DNA from 2 places in the Adlercreutzia wanghongyangiae genome. Region 2 is predicted to be linked to the other one. Evidence: riboswitches for the same ligand, from Rfam matches in the RefSeq annotation. Region 2 holds a riboswitch; the other holds the start of a gene.
What was found. Region 2 has a riboswitch for thiamine pyrophosphate ahead of thiM (hydroxyethylthiazole kinase). Riboswitches for the same ligand answer to the same signal wherever they lie in the genome.
Positions count from the first base shown of each region.

Region 1: another riboswitch for thiamine pyrophosphate. It lies ahead of thiC (phosphomethylpyrimidine synthase ThiC); the one in region 2 lies ahead of thiM (hydroxyethylthiazole kinase).

Region 1 is NZ_JAYMFF010000015.1:4,901-14,485, reverse strand. Features, by position in the region: gene VIN30_RS08080 (purine nucleoside phosphorylase YfiH/LACC1 family protein) at 1-596, shown strand, start outside; gene VIN30_RS08075 (YggS family pyridoxal phosphate-dependent enzyme) at 602-1,294, shown strand; gene VIN30_RS08070 (cell division protein SepF) at 1,415-2,239, shown strand; gene VIN30_RS08065 (YggT family protein) at 2,288-2,545, shown strand; gene VIN30_RS08060 (DivIVA domain-containing protein) at 2,603-3,430, shown strand; RNA gene rnpB (RNase P RNA component class A) at 3,655-4,027, opposite strand; gene VIN30_RS08050 (thiamine diphosphokinase) at 4,076-4,702, shown strand; TPP riboswitch at 4,764-4,889, shown strand; gene thiC (phosphomethylpyrimidine synthase ThiC) at 4,879-6,240, shown strand; gene thiE (thiamine phosphate synthase) at 6,555-7,220, shown strand; gene VIN30_RS08035 (cysteine hydrolase family protein) at 7,338-7,934, shown strand; gene thiD (bifunctional hydroxymethylpyrimidine kinase/phosphomethylpyrimidine kinase) at 8,036-8,890, shown strand; gene VIN30_RS08025 (FAD-dependent oxidoreductase) at 9,110-9,585, shown strand, end outside.
Region 2 is NZ_JAYMFF010000014.1:157,134-166,718, forward strand. Features, by position in the region: gene ade (adenine deaminase) at 1-1,045, shown strand, start outside; gene VIN30_RS07855 (DJ-1 family glyoxalase III) at 1,180-1,755, opposite strand; gene VIN30_RS07860 (MnmA/TRMU family protein) at 1,996-3,288, opposite strand; TPP riboswitch at 3,495-3,617, shown strand; gene thiM (hydroxyethylthiazole kinase) at 3,668-4,513, shown strand; gene VIN30_RS07870 (MTH1187 family thiamine-binding protein) at 4,752-5,051, shown strand; gene VIN30_RS07875 (ATP-binding protein) at 5,246-6,046, shown strand; gene pdxR (MocR-like pyridoxine biosynthesis transcription factor PdxR) at 6,036-7,643, opposite strand; gene pdxS (pyridoxal 5'-phosphate synthase lyase subunit PdxS) at 7,766-8,686, shown strand; gene pdxT (pyridoxal 5'-phosphate synthase glutaminase subunit PdxT) at 8,831-9,484, shown strand.

The sequences.
Region 1 (9,585 bases), on a different contig from region 2:
CCGCGCTGCTTACCTTGAACCAAGTACACGGCAATCGTGTGCTCGCATTGCCCGAGCGGGATGCTGCCGTCTTCTCGTCGGTGACCGCCGCGGCCGAGGAGGGCGCCGACGGGGTCGCCGTGGCTGCGCCGGGCGTGACGGCGCTTTTGTGCTTCGCCGATTGCACGCCGGTTATCGTGGTGTCGCCGACGGGCGCCTTCGCCGTGGCCCATGCCGGTTGGCGCGGTGCCTTGGCGGGCATTCCCGCCGAGGCGGTGCAGGCGTTGGTCGCCTTGGACGACCAGGTGGGCGCGCAAACGAGCCCCGCCGACTTCAACGCCTATATCGGGCCCCATATCTGCCCGTCGTGCTACGAGTGCGGTGCCGAGCTGGTGGGCCGCTTCGTAGACCGCTTCGGGCCGGCCTGCGCGCACGAGGGTGATCATTTGAACCTGGAGGCGGCGGTGCGGGCCAGCCTGGCCGAGGCGGGCGTCGCGTGCGACCGCATCGCGGCGGCGGGGGAGTGCACGGCCTGTTGCGATGATCGGTACTTCTCGTATCGAAAGAGCGGGGGCTGCTGCGGCCGTCACAGCGCTTTCGCCGGACGAAAGGAATAGCAGCCATGGGTATTGCCGAACGTTACCGTCAGGTGGCCGACGAGGTGGCCGCCACGGCCCGCGCTTGCGGGCGCGCCCCCGAGGAGGTGCGCCTCGTGGCCGTGTCGAAGACCGTGGGGCCCGACGAGGTGGCCGCCGCCGTGGCGGCGGGTGCGCGGGATTTCGGCGAGAACCGCCCCGACCAGCTGATGGCCAAGGCACCGGCGTTCCCCGAGGCCCGTTGGCACTTCATCGGCAACATCCAGTCGCGTCGTATTCCCGACATTGTGGCGAATGCCAGCCTTATCCACTCGCTGCACGAGGAGCGCCATGCCCAGAAGATCGATCGCGCCGCTGCGGCCTTGGGGAAGGTGCAGGACGTGCTCGTGGAGGTGAACGTGTCGGGGGAGGCGTCGAAGAGCGGCGTGGCCCCGGCCGACGCCCTGGCACTGGTGCGGGCGGCCGGAGCGCTTTCCCATGTGCGCGTGCGCGGCCTGATGACCATGGCGCCCCAGGGCGATCCGGCGGCTGCCGAGGCGACGTTCAAGGGTCTGGCCGACCTTGCGCGCGAGGTGCGCGCGCAGCTTCCCGCCGACGCGGCGGCCGACTTCACCGAGCTTTCCATGGGCATGAGCGAGGACTGGCGATGCGCCGTCGCCTGCGGCGCCACGATTGTGCGCATCGGCCGTGCTATCTTTAGCGAATCTTTCGAGGAGTAGCGGCGAACCTGCTATGATGGGGGACGACTTTACCAGAGCGCGCCCGCGACCTGCGACTGCCGAGGCGGTTGGCAGGCCCGACGCCCGGTGCGGCGCGCGGGAAACGAAGCAGGAGGCCCCATGGACCTGAACGACGGCAAGCGCATGTTCGGCGATATTAAGTCGAAGCTGGGCTTCGGTCGCAAGGACGACTACGAGGAATACTACGACGACTACGAAGAGTACGACGAGGAAGATTACGGCGAGTACGGCTACGATGAGAGCTACGAGCGGTCTTCGTCCTCTTCGTCTTCGCGCTACGATCCCTACAGCTCGGTGACCACCCGCGAGGTGGGCAGCCGTTCCACGGGCCGTTCCTCCATGCCGCGCCTCGTCTCCATCGACGATGTGCGTGCCCGCACGCAGGTGCCGTCGTTGGGCGAGCGCGAGAGCGTATCGTCCAGCCGCCGCACGAGCGGCTCCAATTCCTTCCGCACCATGGTCGATTCGTCGCTGCCGCCCCAGATGACGCCCGAGGGTACCGCGGCCGCCTCCGCTGCGGCCAGTGCCACCCATGCGGCCCGCTCCGAGGGGTTGAACTCGCTGTTCGAGCCCACCGCTCCCGCCTCCTCCTCCGAGGAGCGTGCTGGGTCGACGCGCTCGTCGTTCGGAGCTGCGGGCACGTCGCGCACCGCCCCTTCCCGCACTTTGAAGGTGATCAAGCCCATGGCCTACAACGATGCCGAGGCCATTTCCACGGCGCTGAAGCTGGGCGATGCCGTGGTGCTGTGCCTTACGGGCACCCCCGACGCCCTGGCCAAGCGCATCCTCGACTTCTCCTTCGGCGTGGCCAGCGCTCTGGATGCCAACGTGGAAAGCGTGGGCAACAAGGTGTTCGCCCTCACGCGGGTGAACGAGCTGTCCGAGGGCGAGCGTTCCTACCTGCGCAGCCAGGGCCTGGCCTAAACGGCCGCGTCCGGGCACGTTACCCTCTTATCTCCAAAGGAGTTCCCCATGTTAATGTCCCTTATCGTGAAGTTGGCCGATGCCTACTCCATGATCATCTTCGTCTACGTGATGATGTCGTGGCTGCCCAACACCCAAAGCGGCGTGATCGGCGATATTTACCGAGCGCTCGGGAAACTGTGCGATCCATTCCTCAACTTGTTCAAAAAACTTATTCCGCCCCTTGGAGGTATGGTGGACGTAACTCCCATTATCGCCTTGCTTGTATTACAATTCGGGGTACGTTTGCTGGCAGTGCTCTTCTAGTCAAGCGACCGGCATACAGACAACAACGGCAACGTACGAAGGGCCAGGGTACCATTTATGACTATTACCGCTTCCGACATCCACAACCAGAGCTTCTCCATCGACCGCAAGGGCTACGATGTTGACGAGGTGGATGTGTTTCTCGAGCATGTCGCCGACGAGATCGACGTGCTGAACGACACCATTGCCCACCTGCAGGCGCAGCTGGAAGAGGATCGCTTCAGCGGCTTCGACGCGGCGCCGTCCTCCACGGTGGCCATCACCGAGACGGCGGTGGCTGCGGTGGATACCTCCGAGCTGGATGCCCAGCTGGCCCAGAAGGATGCCATCATCGGCGATCTGGAGCGTCAGCTGGCCGACAAGCGCGCCGACGACAATGCCATCGCCCAGGCCCTCATCATTGCCCAGCGTTCGGCTGACGAGATTCTGGCCAAGGCCAACGCGAACGCCACCGAGACTATTCAGGATGCCCGCGACGAGGCCCAGCGCATTATCGATCGTGCCAACACCGATCGTCAGGACGTGGTGGACGCCATCCGCAAGCTGCAGGACGACCGCGAGGATGCCCGCGAGGAGTACGCCGATCTGCTGAAGGATATCATCGCCGACGCGTCCCGCAAGCTGGCCGATATCGGCGCCAATGTGCCGGCCGCTGCGGCTGCCGCAGGCGACGGCGAGTACGATGTGGCCGCTGGCCTTACCGGCAACTTCGAGATCGACGAGTATGTGGCGCCGTCCTCCTACGTGACGCCCGCCGCCCCGGCCGCCCCGGCCGCTTCCGCCGGCATTGCCGTGGCCGCTGCCACGCCGGTGGCCTCGCCCTACGAGAAGGATCTCTCCGGCTTTGGCGACGCCGACGACTTCGAGTTCGAGGAAATCGACTAATCGGCCGAGGAAAACTTCCAAGCACACAAGAACCGCCTCCGGGCGGTTCTTTTTATATCTTATTTTGTCATGGGGATTCGCCCAAGGAAGTCAGCGAGGTTCCGAAAGGTGCCTGGAATTCGCTTGAAAAGCGGCGCAGCGTACTTCGGTACGAGAAGGCCAGGTGCCTTTCGGAACCGCAGCGTCGGGTTCGTTCGTCGTTGCGTCAGCAACGACGAAACAGAGAAGCGAGCGGGTCGATAAGCCGGGTTCTGTCTTGGGACGGCCATTTATCTCGAACGCGAGTCGCCTCGCGCCTCTAGCACGCAACCCGAGCGCACGGCGGGCCACCGTATGGCGCTCCTATTTGCGCTTGCTCCAGATGGGGTTTACCAAGCCGCGACGTTGCCGCCGCGCTGGTGCGCTCTTACCGCACCGTTTCAGCTTTTCTCCTGTGTCGCGCATGCTGCACAGGGCAGCATGTTCCGAGCAGGGGAGTCTTCTTTTCTGTGGCACTTTCCGTCGGGTCGCCCCGCCCAGCCGTTAGCTGGCATCTTGCCCTGCGGAGCCCGGACTTTCCTCGCACCCTTACGGGTACGCGGCCGTCTGGCCCGCTCGCCTGTGGTATTGTAGCAGAACAACGAGCAACATTCAGAAGGGATTCCCGTGACCACCTACGCTCTCGTCGGCGCCTCGGATTTCAATGCCGAGCACTTCGCGCAGCGCGCCGATGCAGGCGCCTTCGATGCCGTCATTGCCGCCGACGGAGGCTACGCATCGCTTGCGGCGGCGGGGTGCACGCCCGATCTCGCCATCGGCGATTTCGACTCGCTCGGCTATGTGCCCGAAGGCGTGCCCGCGAAGGCCTTCCCGCCCGAGAAGGACGCCTCTGATATGGAACTAGCGCTGGAGGCGGCCCTCGCGCGCAGTGCCGACGCTGTGGAGGTGTACGGGGTTCTGGGCGGCCGTCTTGACCACACGCTAGCGAACCTGCTGCTGCTCGCCTCCTTTGCCGAGCGCGGTCTTGCGGTGACGGCGGTGGGGGAATCTGAGCGCATCGCCTTCCTCGCAGGTCCGGGTGAGCTGGTGCTACCGGCGGCTGATGCGGGCATTGTGTCGGTGTTCTCGCTCACCGACGTCTCCACGGGGGTCGTGGAGGAGGGCTTGAAGTACGGCCTTGACGGCGTGGCCCTCACGAACCGCACAAGCTGGGGCCTTTCCAACGAGCTTATCGGCGCGCCCGCGCGCATTGCCGTGGAAAGCGGTACCTTGGCGGTATTCCTGCCCCTGTAGGACGCCCGCCCGCGCTCGCGCCGCTCGCGCCGCGCCCTTCCTTCCCTATACTGTTCCCACAACCTCATACCCGGGGAGCTTGCAGCCGCGCGGCGGCCGGGCAGGCTGAGAGGGGGCGCCGCACACGCCCCGACCCGAAGAACCTGATATGGGTAATGCCAACGAAGGGAGTCTTCATGACCGACACCGCATCGCGCGGCGCCGCAACCGGCCCGCAAGCCCCCGTCACCCAGATCGACTTCGCCCGCGCGGGCATCGTCACGTCGCAGATGGCCGCTGTGGCCGCCGCCGAGGCGCGCGACCCTGAGGCCGTTCGCGCTGCCGTGGCTGCCGGGCGCATCGCCATTCCCGCGAACATTCACCACGCAAGCCTCGCGCCAGCCGGCGTGGGCTCCACGCTCGATGGCGTGCCGTTGACCACCAAGGTGAACGTGAACCTGGGCATTTCCGGGGATCTGGCCGACGAGGCCGTGGAATGGGAGAAAGTGGCGGTGGCGCACGAGCTGGGCGCCGACGCCATCATGGACCTGTCGAATTCGGGCAAGACCCGCGCCTTCCGTCGGCGTCTTATCGAGCAGTCGCCGGCCATGATCGGCACCGTGCCCATGTACGACGCCATCGGGTATTTGGAGAAAGCGCTCGTCGCCATCACCCCCGAGGACTTTCTGGAAGTGGTGCGGGCACACGCCGAGGACGGCGTGGACTTCGTCACCATCCACGCGGGTATGAACCGCCGGGTCATCGAGTCGTTCAAGGAAACGGGGCGCCTCACCAACATCGTGTCGCGTGGCGGTTCGCTCATCTTCGCCTGGATGGAAGCCACGGGCCGCGAGAACCCCTTTTACGAGTACTACGACGAGGTGCTCGCCATCCTGCACGAGCACGACGTGTGCATTTCCATCGGTGATGCCATGCGCCCGGGCAGCGGTTACGATGCGACGGACGCGGGTCAGATCGCCGAGCTTATCGAAATCGGCAAGCTCACCCGCCGCGCCTGGGACGCGGGCGTGCAGGTGATGGTGGAGGGCCCTGGGCACATGGCCCTCGACGAGATCGCCGCCAATATGAAGCTGCAGAAGCGGCTGTGCCACGAGGCGCCTTTTTATGTGCTGGGGCCACTCGTCACCGACATCGCGCCTGGGTACGACCATATCACCGCGGCCATCGGCGGCGCGGTGGCGGCCGCATCGGGCGCCGACTTCCTCTGCTACGTGACGCCGGCCGAGCATTTGCGCCTGCCCGATGCGAACGATGTGCGCGAGGGGCTCGTGGCCACCAAGATCGCGGCTCACGCCGCCGACATCGCCAAGGGCGTGCCCGGGGCCCGCGACCGCGACAACCGCATGAGCGACGCGCGCCGCCGCGTGGCCTGGGACGAGATGTTCGATTTGGCGCTCGATCCGGCTCGCGCTCGCGCCGTTTTCGAGAGCGCGCCGCCCTCCACCGAGGGCACCTGCACCATGTGCGGCAAGATGTGCGCCATGAAAACGGTGAACGACATCATGGACGGCCTCGTGGTCGACCTGGATGCAGGCTGATCGCGCGCAGCCCTTCAATGCTCGTCTTGGCGGCGCTGCATTTGCCGGTTAAGGCATTCGGCGTCGGGCGGTTGTTTTGTCGTGATCTTCGGCCCGCTTCTGAGTTTTTAGGGAAATTCGTCGTGTAAAGTGCGTTTGTTAGCATGGGATAGGGTTTGTGGCGGCCTTCTAGTCTCAAATGCGACATGTTTTGAATAGTTTTGCCTGGTTAATCCATTGGATGACAATGCCTTTCCGGGAATTTGGCCGCGCGGTATGCTAACAAACGCACTTTTGGCTACAAAAAAAGAAAACGGTAAGGAAGGAGAGGGAGAATGCCCGCACAGCAACGAGGAATGTGGTCGCCGCAGGACATCCGCGGCGCGCTCAAATTGTACGCCGTCACGGACAACGCGTGGCTGGGGCAGCGCACGCTGGTGGAATGCGTGGGGGAGGCGCTTGCTGGCGGAGCGACCTTCGTGCAGCTGCGCGACAAGCGCGCGGGCGCGGAAGAGCTGCGTGCTGAGGCCGCCGAGCTGCTGGCCCTCTGTCGGCCGACCGGCGTTCCCTTCGTGGTGAACGATGATGTGGAGTGCGCCCTGACCGTGGGTGCCGACGGGGTGCACGTAGGCCAGGACGACATGGCTTGCGAGCGAGCTCGGGCGCTGCTCGGCCCCGATGCCATTGTGGGGGTGAGCACCCAGACGGTGGAGCAGGCCCGGGCGGCCGAGGCGGCCGGGGCCGATTACCTGGGTGTGGGGGGCGTTGCCGGCACGGCCACCAAGCCCGAGGCCGGAGTGCTCACCCCCGAGGAGTTCCGCGCGATTGCCGCAGCGGTGGACATCCCCATTGTGGCCATCGGCGGCGTGAATGCGAAGACGATGCCGCTCCTGACCGATCTCGACGTGGATGGAGCCGCCGTCGTGTCGGCCATCTTCGCCGCCGACGATATTGAGGCTGCCACCCGCGAGCTTTCCCGTATTATCGGGGAGACCCTCTAGCGCATCATCCGAGGCAGTATCCCCGGTCGTCTTGAGCGGTCGCGCTCGCTCCGTGTCATCCTGAGCGGAGGCACACGGCGCCGGAGTCGAAAGATCCTCAAGAAAGGAAGGACCCCCATGCTGGGAGATGAGAACAACAACGATCTGGTTGACCTTTCCGCCATCGACCGCTTGAGATGCGCGCTCCTCGTCATCGACGAGCTGGGTGACCCCACGGGCACGCCGCTGGAGCCGGTGCTTCTGCCCTCCATCCAGCAGACGGCCAAGCTTGCCGAGGCCGCCCGCAAGGTGGGCATGCCCGTCGTCTTCACCAACGATGCGCACATCCCCGGCATCGACCGCGAGTTGGCGTTGTGGGGCACCCACGGCATCGCCGGCACCCCCGAGGCGCAGACCTCGCCGCTTTTGAACCCCCAGCCCACCGACTACGTGGTGGAGAAGCGCCGCTACAGCGGGTTTTTCCAGACGGGGCTCCTCCTGCTGCTGAACGAGCTGGGCGTGGACACCCTCATCTGCTGCGGCATGGACACCAACATCTGCGTGAAGCACACCGTGGCCGACGCCTACTTCAACAACTTCAACATCATCGTGGTGGGTGACGCCACGGCCACCTTCCTCGTGGGCGATCAGGCGGAAGGCCTCGACTACATGCGCACCTGCTACGCCGCCAAGATCATCGACACCGACGAGGCCGTGAAGCTCATCGAGGCGTAGCCCGCGCGTGACGATTGACTGTCAGAAGGAGGCGGCCGTGCGGGGTCGCCTCCTTTTTATGAAATGATAGGCGCACTTGTATGTGCGGAGAAAGGAGCGCCATGAAAGCGGTTCTCACCATTGCCGGGTCCGATTCCAGCGGGGGAGCGGGCATCCAGGCCGACTTGAAGACCATCGCCGCCCACCAGCTGTTCGGCGAGAGCGTCGTTACGGCGCTCACGGCCCAGAACACCACGGGCGTGTTCGGCGTGATGGATGTGGACCCTGCCTTCGTGGGCGCCCAGATGGACGCCGTGTTCGACGACATCCGCCCCGATGCGGTGAAGATCGGCATGGTATCCTCGCCGGCCATCGTGCGCGCCATCGCCGACGGGCTGCGCCGGCACGGGGCCGAGAACATCGTGGTGGACCCGGTCATGGTGGCCACCTCGGGCTCGGCGCTCATCGCGGATGCGGCGGTGGATGCGCTTGTGGCCGAGCTGTTTCCCCTTGCCACAGTGATCACGCCGAACATACCCGAGGCCGAGGTGCTCGCGGGCATGGACATCAGCTGCGCCGACGATGTGGAGCGCGCCGCCGAGCTCATTGCTGCCCGCTGTGTGGCGGCGGTCGAGACCTCGCCCAACCCGGATGCGGCGCCCCGCGTGCCGGCCATCATGGTGAAAGGGGGACACGGGGTGGGCGATCCCGATGCGGCCGACGACTACCTGCGCATGGCCGGCGGCGAGCACGTGTGGCTGCACGGCAAGCGCGTGCACACCGAGAACACCCACGGCACGGGCTGCTCGTTGTCCTCGGCCATCGCCTGCGGGCTCGCCCAGGGCTTCTCGGCGGATGTAGCCGTGCGCGAAGCAAAGGCCTACGTGGCCGGCGCCCTGGCGGCCGGTCTGAACTTGGGGCGGGGCAGCGGCCCGCTCAACCACATGTGGCGCTACCCGGGCCCCGCACCCTGCTAGGGTTCTGCCAGTATACGTTTTCCAGAGCCCCGCCGGCGTACAGTGCGCCGGCGGGGCTCTGCGTTCGAGGAGAAAAGTTCTTCCTGAATACTTTACAATGTAAAGTAAAGCAGTTATGATTTGCCTCGCATCGAACTTTACGATGTAAAGTTCGCGTAACGAGGTGTTATGCGAAAAAATGAGCGGCCCGTGAGGTGGGCCCGATGCGAAGGAGGAGCTATGGAGGGAACGAACGTATCACGTCGCGACTTCCTGCGCGGCGCCGGGGTTGTGGGCGCGGCGGCAGGAGCCCTCGTCCTGGCTGGAGGCGCGCAGACGCCCGCAGCTGTAGCCGAGGAGACCGAGGGCGCGGTCCCGGGTATTGCGAAGCTGGCTAACGAGACGGCGTGGATTCCGGTGCAGAAGGCGGCCTGCCCGGGCCCACGCGGTCCTATCGGTTTTGTTGCCGATGCCATTCCGTCCGATCAGATTGCGGCGACCGAAGATCACGACATCGTCGTGGTGGGGGCGGGTATCGGCGGCCTCATGGCTAGCCTGAAAGCGGCAGACGAGGGTGCCGATGTCGTTTGCATCGAGAAGATGACTTTCGGTCGCGCTTGCTTCGAGGCTTTTGGAGCGGTGAATGCGAAGTGCCAAGAGGGGCTTGATATCCAGCCGCAGTTGCTGCTTGACGAGATTTACCGGAGTGCTTACTG
Region 2 (9,585 bases):
GCGCTACGGCTCGGCCTGGCTCGACCTGCCCCAACTGGCGGCGGCCATCACCGAGACCGACATCGGCACGCGCTTCGCGAACCTCATCTCCGACGACACCCACCCGCACACGCTCGTGGCCGAGGGGCATCTCGACTACATCCTGCGCATGGCCGTGGGCCTGGGCATTCCCGTGGTCACCGCCATCCAGATGATGACCATCAACACCGCCACCTGCTTCCGCATGGAACACGAGCTGGGTTCCATCACCCCGGGCAAGTGCGCCGACATCGTGTTTTTGGACAACCTGGAGGACCTGAACGTCGTGCGCACCATGATCGACGGCGAGGTGGTGGCCGAGAGGGGGCAGATCACCTTCGACCTGGAACCCTTCTCCTATCCCGAGTGGGTCACCCACTCCATGCACCTGGGCCGCGCCATCACCCCCGGCACCTTCCGCGTGGAAGCGCCCGCCGGCACGGCCGAGGGCGAGCGCGTTACCGTGCGCGCCATCGAGCTTCTGCCCGGCTCGGTGCCCGACCGCGAGGCCCACGTGGCGCTGACCGTGCGCGACGGGGCGCTGGCGAGCGACCTTAGCCAGGACGTGCTGAAGACCTTCGTGTTCGAGCGCCACCACGAGACAGGCACCTTCGGCGTGGGATTCACCAAGGGCTTCGGCATCAAGCGGGGTGCGATGGCCTCCACTGTGGCCCACGACGCCCACAACCTGCTCGTGGTGGGCACCAACGACGCAGACATGGCGCTGGCGGCCAACACGCTGGCCGAGGTGGGCGGCGGCATGGTCGTGGTGGCTGACGGCGAGGTGCTGGGGCTCGTGGAGCTGCCCATCGCCGGCCTCATGAACGACCTTACCGCGCCGGCCATGAGCGAGAAGGTGCACCACCTGGAAGAGACCTGGGCCGAGATCGGCTGCACCATGCCCTCGCCCTTCATGACCATGGCCCTCATCCCGCTCGCCTGCCTGCCCGAGCTGCGCCTCACGAACCGGGGGCTCGTGGACTGCACCACCTTCCAGTTCGTGGACCTGGTGGTGGAGGAAGGCTAGCTTCGCCCCCCCCCAAGCACGCAAAGGCCCCCGGCCGCCATGGAGCACACTCCAGCGGCCGGGAGCCTTTTCCAACTTTTCCCAGCACCTTCGCACCCCAGGCCACCAGACGCCCAGCGGCGCGAGCGCGGCACCTACCTTAGCACGAGCATGTCGCGGCCCACGGCAAGGGCCACCTTGTCGCCTTCCAGGGCATTCAGCAGCGCGATGCCGAACACCAGCGCCGTGCCCGGCCCGGCGGCGGTAATAAGGTTGCCGTCCACCACCAAGTCACTGCCCGCCTGGTACACACCCGCGGGAAACGCTTCCTCGCAACCGGGGTAACACACCGCCTCGCGACCATCCAACAGCCCCAATTTCGCCAGAATGGTGGGGCCGGCGCAAATGGAGCCCACCAGTCCATCGGCCGCCATGCGACGGCGCAGCTCGTCGGCCAGCGCAGGGCAGGCCTCCAGGTTCTCCACGCCCACCGAACCGCCGGGCATAACCACCATGTCGTAGGTAGCCAGGTCCACATCGCTCACCAGCTTGTCGGCGCGCACGCTCACCTCCTGGGCCGCCGTTACCTCAACACGGCCCATCACCGACACCAGGTCGACACCCACACCACCCCGGCGCAGCACATCGGCCGGGCCGATCGCCTCCACTGGCTCGAACCCGTCACCCAGCATAATCGCCACCGTCTTCGCCATGGCACGCTTCCTTTCCACGCGGTTTTCCTTGAGTCGTGCGCCTGAGCATAGCGTATTTCACGTGCAACGAGCCGAAATCGAAAGCAAGTTGCCGCTTTCAAGCACCCTTTCGCGACAAAACCAACGATTCTCAGAAGGCCATGGGCAAAATCCGGCCTCCCCAACCCTAAATTCAACGCAAAACAGGCGTTTTGCCGCCCATGCAACGCTAAAAAGCGGGCCAGGGTTCTGAGAAACGTAACTTTTGTCGGAAAATCCCTAGAAGCTGCGCGCCGCCGTGCCGCCCCCAATAACCAACTCGCCGTCGTATACCACCACAGCCTGACCTGGAGCCGCGGCGCGCTGCGGCTCAGCGAAGACGACTGTCAACTCATCGGGACCGGTCTGCTCCACCGTGGCATCCACAGGACGCTGGCGATAGTGGGTCTTTACCCGCACGCGCCGCGGACCACCTAGAGCGTCCCCGCCAATGAGATTCACGTCGCGTGCCACCACGCCGCGGCTTTCCAGCTCATCCCTAAAGCCGACGACGAGGCGATTGGCCGTGTTGTCCTTCCCCAGCACGTACAGCGGTTCGCGCGCCGCCACGCCGATGCCCTTGCGCTGTCCAACGGTGTAGTGAATGAGCCCGGCGTGCTGGCCGAGCACCCGACCCGCGTGGTCGACGATCTCCCCTGGCGCGAAGGCATCGGCAGCCGAGGCAATCGCCAGCCCCGCCTCCGCAAGAGCAGCCTTCGGGTTTTCCCCCATCCCAGCCAACCTCGTCTCCGTAGGGGCGGCCTTCAGGCCGCCCTCGATCCCGCGCATCAAAGACGCGCGCGAAACCGCCCCCTCGCAATCACGAACTCGGCACCAGCCCTCAATGAAACCCGCGTAATCGCCGTCGGGCACGAAGCAGATGTCTTGGCTCTCGGGCTTGTCCGCCGTGGTGAAGCCGTGATCACGGGCCAGGGCGCGCACCTCGTTCTTAGTCAGATCGCCCAGCGGAAACAGCATATGCGCGAGCGTGTCCTGGGTAAGATGGTACAGCACGTAGCTCTGGTCTTTGGCGACATCGGCTGCCCGCAGCAGCTGCCAGCGCCCGCTCACCTCGTCCCACCGACGCCGCGCGTAATGCCCCGTGGCCACATACCGCAGGCCCAGCTCGCGGCGGCGCTGCTGGAGCGCCTCGAACTTCAAGTAGCGGTTGCAATCGATGCAGGGGTTCGGCGTGCGCCCCGTCAAATAGGCCTCGCAGAAGGGACGCACCACCGCCGCGTCAAAGCGGTCACGCAGGTCAAAGGCGTCATGGGGAATGCCGAGATGTCGGCACACGGCTCGCGCGTCCTCCACGTCGCGCGACGAGCCGCAGACAGCTCCCTCGCTCCAGGCAGCTGCGCCACCCGCGCCGGCTGCGACATCGCCATGCAACACCATCGTAGCGCCGCGCACGTCGCAACCAGCCCGTTGCAGCAGAAGCGCACACACCGAGCTATCGACCCCACCGGACATGGCGGCCATGACGCTGCCGGCGGGAAGCTCCCCACCGATTCTGTCATCCCGAGAAATCATGGGGGCATGATAGCACAGCGGCCGCCAGTGCCGCCCGACACTAGTCAGCACCTCTGCAAACGCAGCGGGGCCCATCGCTCCTGCAGCAGGCCGCGGGAGTCTGCATGCGCCCATCCCGCTGTACTCGCCGCAGAGCACTCTCGGACGCCCCTTCGACCGGCCGCGCGTTTTTCCCGCCCGCGCAAACAAGCAAGCATGGTAGGCTGTGTCCCATGCAGGGGTACCGCCCGACGACGTTCAGCGCGTCGCCGCCGCGGTTGAGAGGGCGGCCGCCCAACCCTTCGAACCTGTCAGCTAACACTGTCGTAGGGAGCATGCTCACCAGCATAAGGCGCTCCCCCAGGGTGCGCCTTTTTTGCTTCCGGAAAGGAACGATCTCATGACCCAGATCGCCGAAGCCGAGCTGCGGACCCGTATGGCCCGCGCCGTGCGCGAGGTGCGCGAAACCAACCCGCTCGCGCCGTCCATCACCAACACTGTCACCCAGAACTTCGTCGCCAATGCCCAGCTGGCCACGGGCGGTTCGGCCGCCATGGTATACCTGCCCGACGAGGCAGAGTGCGTGGCAGGCCTGGGTGGCGCCGTGTACATCAACTTGGGCACGCTGCTGCCCGTATACGCCGAGACGGTACCCGCCTGCGCCCGTGCCTGCGCCGAGGGCGACACGCCTTGGGTGCTCGATCCGGTGGGCGTGGGCATCGGCAGCCTGCGCACCCGGCTCATCCAGGAAGTGCGCCAGTGGCCGCCGGCCATCGTGCGCGGCAACGCCTCCGAGATCATCGCCGTGGCCGAGTTGTGGGGTCTGAATGCCGCGCGCGTCGACACGCAGGGCCCGCGCGGGGTGGATGCCGCCGACTCGGTGGAGGCCGCCCGCACCGCCGCTGTGGCCATCGCCCGCTTCACCGGGGGCGCCGTAGCCGTATCGGGCCCGGCGGACCTCGTCACCGACGGCACCGTGATCGTGCGAGCCGAAGGCGGCAGCCCGCTCATGTGTTCCGTTACCGGCTCGGGCTGCTCGCTCGGCGGCGTGGCCACGGTGTACGCTTGCGTGGCCGACCCCTTCACGGCTGCCCTTACCGCTACGACCGCCTACAACCTTGCGGGCGCACGGGCGGCGGCGCGTTGCGAGGGCCCGGGCAGCTTCGCCGTGGCCTTCCTGGACGAGCTTTCCCACATCATCCCCGAAGAGGCCGCCGACGCGCCCCTCACCTTCGAGGCCGCCTGATTCCCGACAACCGAAACCCGTTTGCTGCACAAAAAGACCCCGACTTTGGTCACGGATTCGACTTTTGTGCAAATCTAACGACAAAACGGCGTACAAAGGCCGCCTCTGCACGCCCTCGCAGCCCCCACGGGTTGCTCCCAAGGCGATTCGGCGGGATTACTCTCGGCGCCGCTGCACAAAACTCGAATCCGTGACCAGAAATGACCGCTTGCATTGCACCCGTCAGAAAGGACGCCCCATGAACACCCTCGTTGCCGTCGCCATCGCTCCCTTCGGGGTGGGCGACGAGCTGGCCCCCTACGTAGCCGACGTCGTGCGCGTCATCCGCGCGTCGGGCCTTCCCTGCCGCACCACCTCCATGTTCACCGAGATCGAAGGGCCCTGGGACGAGGTGATGGCCGCGGTGCGCGACGCCACCTTCGCCCTGGCCGACCGGGGCATCCGCACCGAGGTCATCCTGAAGGCCGACGTGCGCCCCGGACACACCGACACCCTGCACACCAAGGTGCAGAAAGTGGAGACGCTGCTGGCCGAATAGCCAATCCACCGTTCGCCACGGGGTCTGCACAAACTCGGCTGCATCGCCCGCGCATCAGGGGCCCTCGCCAGCAGAACAGCTTGCTCGACGAGGCACCCCTTCACAACTTCGCACCAACTTCGCAAAGAGCCTTACACCGCTGACCGAGACCGCTATGATGCTTTCCGGCAAAACCCCGACGAAAGGCAGACTCCATGTTGCGCAGGATCATCCAGATAGACGAAGAGAAGTGCACGGGTTGCCGCCTGTGCGTCGACGCCTGTCACGAAGGCGCCATCGGCATGGCGAACGGCAAGGCGCGACTGTTGCGCGACGACTACTGCGACGGCCTCGGCGACTGCCTGCCGGCCTGTCCCACCGACGCCATCACCTTCGTGGAACGCGAGGCGGCGCCCTATGACGAGGCAGCTGTGACCGCGCATCTGACAGCCCGAGCTGCCGTCGGAAACGTTGCGGAAGGCGCCCCCGCTCGCTCGGCGCCCACCAGCGCCCCCATCGGTTGCCCCGGCGCGGCGCCCCGCACGCTTCCCCCCACCCCTGCTCCCACGCCGGGCAGCTGCCCTGGCTCGCGCAGCCGCAGCCTCTCCAGCGCCGCCGACGCCTCGCCCGCGAACACGGCCGCCGCGATGCCGAGCCGCCTGGCCCAGTGGCCAGCCCAGATCAAACTCGTACCTGTCAGCGCCCCCTACTACCAGAGTCGTGGCTTGCTCGTAGCCGCCGATTGCACCGCGTTCGCCTGCGCCAGCTTCCACGAGCGCTTCATGAGCGGCAACGTCACCGTCATCGGCTGCCCGAAACTCGACGAGGGCAGCTACACCGACAAGCTGGCCGCCATCATCGCCGCCAACGACATCACCTCGGTTACCGTCGCCCGCATGGAGGTGCCCTGCTGCTGCGGTCTGGAACGCGCGGCCGCCGATGCCCACACTCGCGCCGGGAAGGACATCCCCTTCGACGTGATCACCTTCTCCGTCACCGGCGACGTCATCGGCTGAGCATCTCTCGCATGGCAGTCGCGATAACGGCCGCTACCTCCGGCGCGCGCTCTTCAGCCAGCGACGCAAAGCTCATGACGAAAGCCGGCGCGTCGGAGGCACCTTCCGTACGATAGTCGGACAGCGGCGCCAGCCGCACACCCCGGGCCGCCGCGCACTCAACCATAGCCCGTTCGCAGACCCTCGCGTCCGCTGCGGGCACGCCCTGCACCTCCATAAGGAAATGCAGACCGGCACCCACATTACGCAGGCGCAGCCGCTCGGCAGCCTCCGATGCGCCTAGCGCTTCCACCAAGGCGTTCTGCAGCCGGCGAAAGTAGGTGCGCTGACGGTTCACATGGCGCTCGTAGTCGCCCGATTCCATGAAGCGCGCTAACGTCAGCTGCTCCAAAGCTCCCACCGTACAGGCGTAGAAGCCGAGTTGGTCGCGGAAACGCGCGGCCAGCTCCCAGGGCAGCACCACATATCCAATGCGGAAGGCCGCGCCCAGCGTCTTGGTGAACGTGTTCGCGTACACCACGCGCTCCGCCCCGTCGAGGGCCGCGAGCGGCGGCACGGGACGACCCGTCATGCGAAACTCGCAGTCAAAGTCGTCCTCTATCAGGTAACGGCGCCCTCCCGCATCTTGTCCGTCGCCCCGCGCCCACGCCAGCAGCTCCTGGCGACGCCTCACCGGTGTGGTTGTTCCCAGCGGGAACTGATGCGAGGGCATGCAGTGCAGCACATCCACTCCCGCCGCCGTCAGAGCCGCCGGCATCGGCCCCGCATCGTCCACGGGAACCATCGCCACCCGCACGTCGTTGGAGCGGTAAATGCGCACTAGCCGCGGATAGCCCGGGTTTTCCACCCCGTAAACGAGCCCGCGCCCAAGCAGCTGCACGAGCAAGCCGTAGAGCGACTGGGCGCCCGACCCTACGACAATCTGGTCGGGATGCACTTCCATACCTCGGAAGCCTCGCAGATGGGCCGCAATGGCCGCACGCAGACGAGGCGAACCTTGGGAGCCAGCCGCCTGAAGCACCGTGCGCTCGCTCTCGTCGGCCAACACACGCCGCAACGTGCGCGCCCAAGCTGCATAGGGAAACAGCCCCTCCGGCGCCGTCGTCCCCGTGAAGTCGGCCAGCCATTCCGTACCACAAACCGCATTCGTGCCGCAAACCGCATCCCCTGAGCCGAAAAAATTCACTTGTGATGCAGCCGTCTCGTTTGGTAGGCCCTCATGTGCGCTCTTTCGACTCGTTTCTGCATCACAACCGCAATTTTGGCGACCGAAAACGGCACCTCGCCCCATCATTCCAGCTTCGTTTGCATCACGACCGCAAAAAGACGGCATTTTGCGCCCGATTTCCTGCACATAGTAGCCACTGCGCGGAACGGAACGCACATAGCCCTCGGACAACAGCTGGTCGTAGGCGCCCTCCACGGTAACCACGCTCACCCCCAGGTGACGAGCAAAAGCCCGCTTAGAGGGCAGGCGCTCATCGGATGCCAAAGCCCCTCGCTCAATGTCGGCCCGTAATGCTCGGTAAAGCTGCTCGTACAGGCTTTCTTTGGCCTCTCTGCTCAAAGTGTAGGTAAGCACGGGCCACCCTTTCACATTCTTTCATGAAGACAAACGCTCATCTGACCTTATTAAAACTTTCAATTTTGACTATAACAGCAAGATCAGATTTCACGTACCCTCTCGGTCATAGCTTTTTCGCATGAAAGGAACCGCCCATGGCCCTCGAACATTCCGTCGCACCCACCGCCCCCGCCAGCACCCCCTCCTCGGAGCGCGCCGCCCTCAATCGCCAGCTCGCCCAAATGCTGAAGGGCGGCGTCATCATGGATGTCACCACGCCCGAGCAGGCGCGCATCGCCGAGAAGGCCGGCGCGGCGGCCGTCATGGCGCTCGAGCGCATCCCCGCCGATATCCGCGCGGCAGGGGGCGTATCCCGCATGAGCGACCCGGCCATGATCAAGGGCATCCAGGACAGCGTATCCATCCCCGTCATGGCGAAATGCCGCATCGGCCACTTCGCCGAGGCGCAGATCCTGCAGGCCATCGAGATCGACTACATCGACGAATCCGAGGTGCTCTCGCCGGCCGACGACACCTACCACATTAACAAGACCGCCTTCGCCGTGCCCTTCGTCTGCGGGGCACGCGATTTGGGTGAGGCCCTGCGCCGCATCGCCGAGGGTGCCACGATGATCCGTACCAAAGGCGAACCGGGCACCGGCGACGTGGTGCAAGCCGTGCGCCACATGCGCCGCATGAACGCCGAGATCCGCCGCATCCAGAACCTGCGCGACGACGAGCTGTTCGAGGCTGCGAAGGAGCTGCGCGTGCCCGCCGACCTGCTGCGCGAGGTGCACGAAGCGGGGAAGCTGCCCGTGGTGAACTTCGCCGCCGGCGGCATCGCCACCCCGGCCGACGTCGCCCTCATGATGCAGCTGGGGGCCGAGGGCGTTTTCGTGGGCAGCGGCATCTTCAAGTCGGGCGACCCGGCCCGGCGAGCGGCGGCCATCGTGAAAGCCGTCACCAACTACGAGGACGCTGAGATGCTCGCAACCCTTTCCGAGAACCTCGGCGAGGCCATGGTGGGCATCAACGAACAGGAGATCCGGCTCATCATGGAAGAGCGAGGGCAGTAGCGGCGGCGCCTCGTCCTCGCTCGACACGCAACCATCTGTCGCCCCGCGCACATGGATCATTTACCTATCGTATCCACGCCCCACACCACGCACGCGTCCATCACCCACGAACGCCGTTTCGCTTGCTTGCACCTAGGAGAACCCATGAGACCCGCCATTGCCGTCCTCGCCCTGCAAGGCGCCTTCATCGAGCACGAGCAGCGCCTGCAAGCCCTCGGCTGCGATACCGTCGAGCTGCGTCAGGCCGCCGATCTTAACCGTCCCTTCGACGGCGTGGTGCTCCCCGGCGGCGAGTCCACCGTGCAGGCGAAGCTGCTGCGCGATCTGAGGATGTTCGAGCCGATGCGCCAGCGCATCGCCGAGGGCCTTCCCGTCCTCGGCACCTGCGCCGGCCTCATCCTGTTGGCCGACCACTTCCGCACGCTGCCCGTCACCGTGCACCGCAACGCCTACGGCCGCCAACTCGGCAGCTTCCATGCCGAGGGCCGCTGGGAGGGCACCGGAGAAGCAGCGGAAACGTGCAGAACGGCCGACGCAAGCGGCACGCCCGGCACAACCCGCGCGGGCGACGATTCGGGCATCTCTCCCTCACCCCCGCTCGAGTCCGTCCCCCTCACTTTCATCCGCGCCCCACGCATCGAAGCTGTCGGCCCTTCGATCACGCCCCTGGTCACTCTGAATGGCACGCCGGTGGCCGTGCGCCACCGCAACCAAATCGCCGCCGCCTTCCATCCAGAACTTGACTCCGACAACCGCCTCTACGAGACATTCCTCGCATTAACGGCAGCCCCAGGCTGATCGATAAACTATACCCATCGACCGTGGCCTTAATTCTAGAGATTTATATGCGTTTTCAAGCAAATCGGATGCTTTTGGCCAGAAAACGGAAGATCTATAAA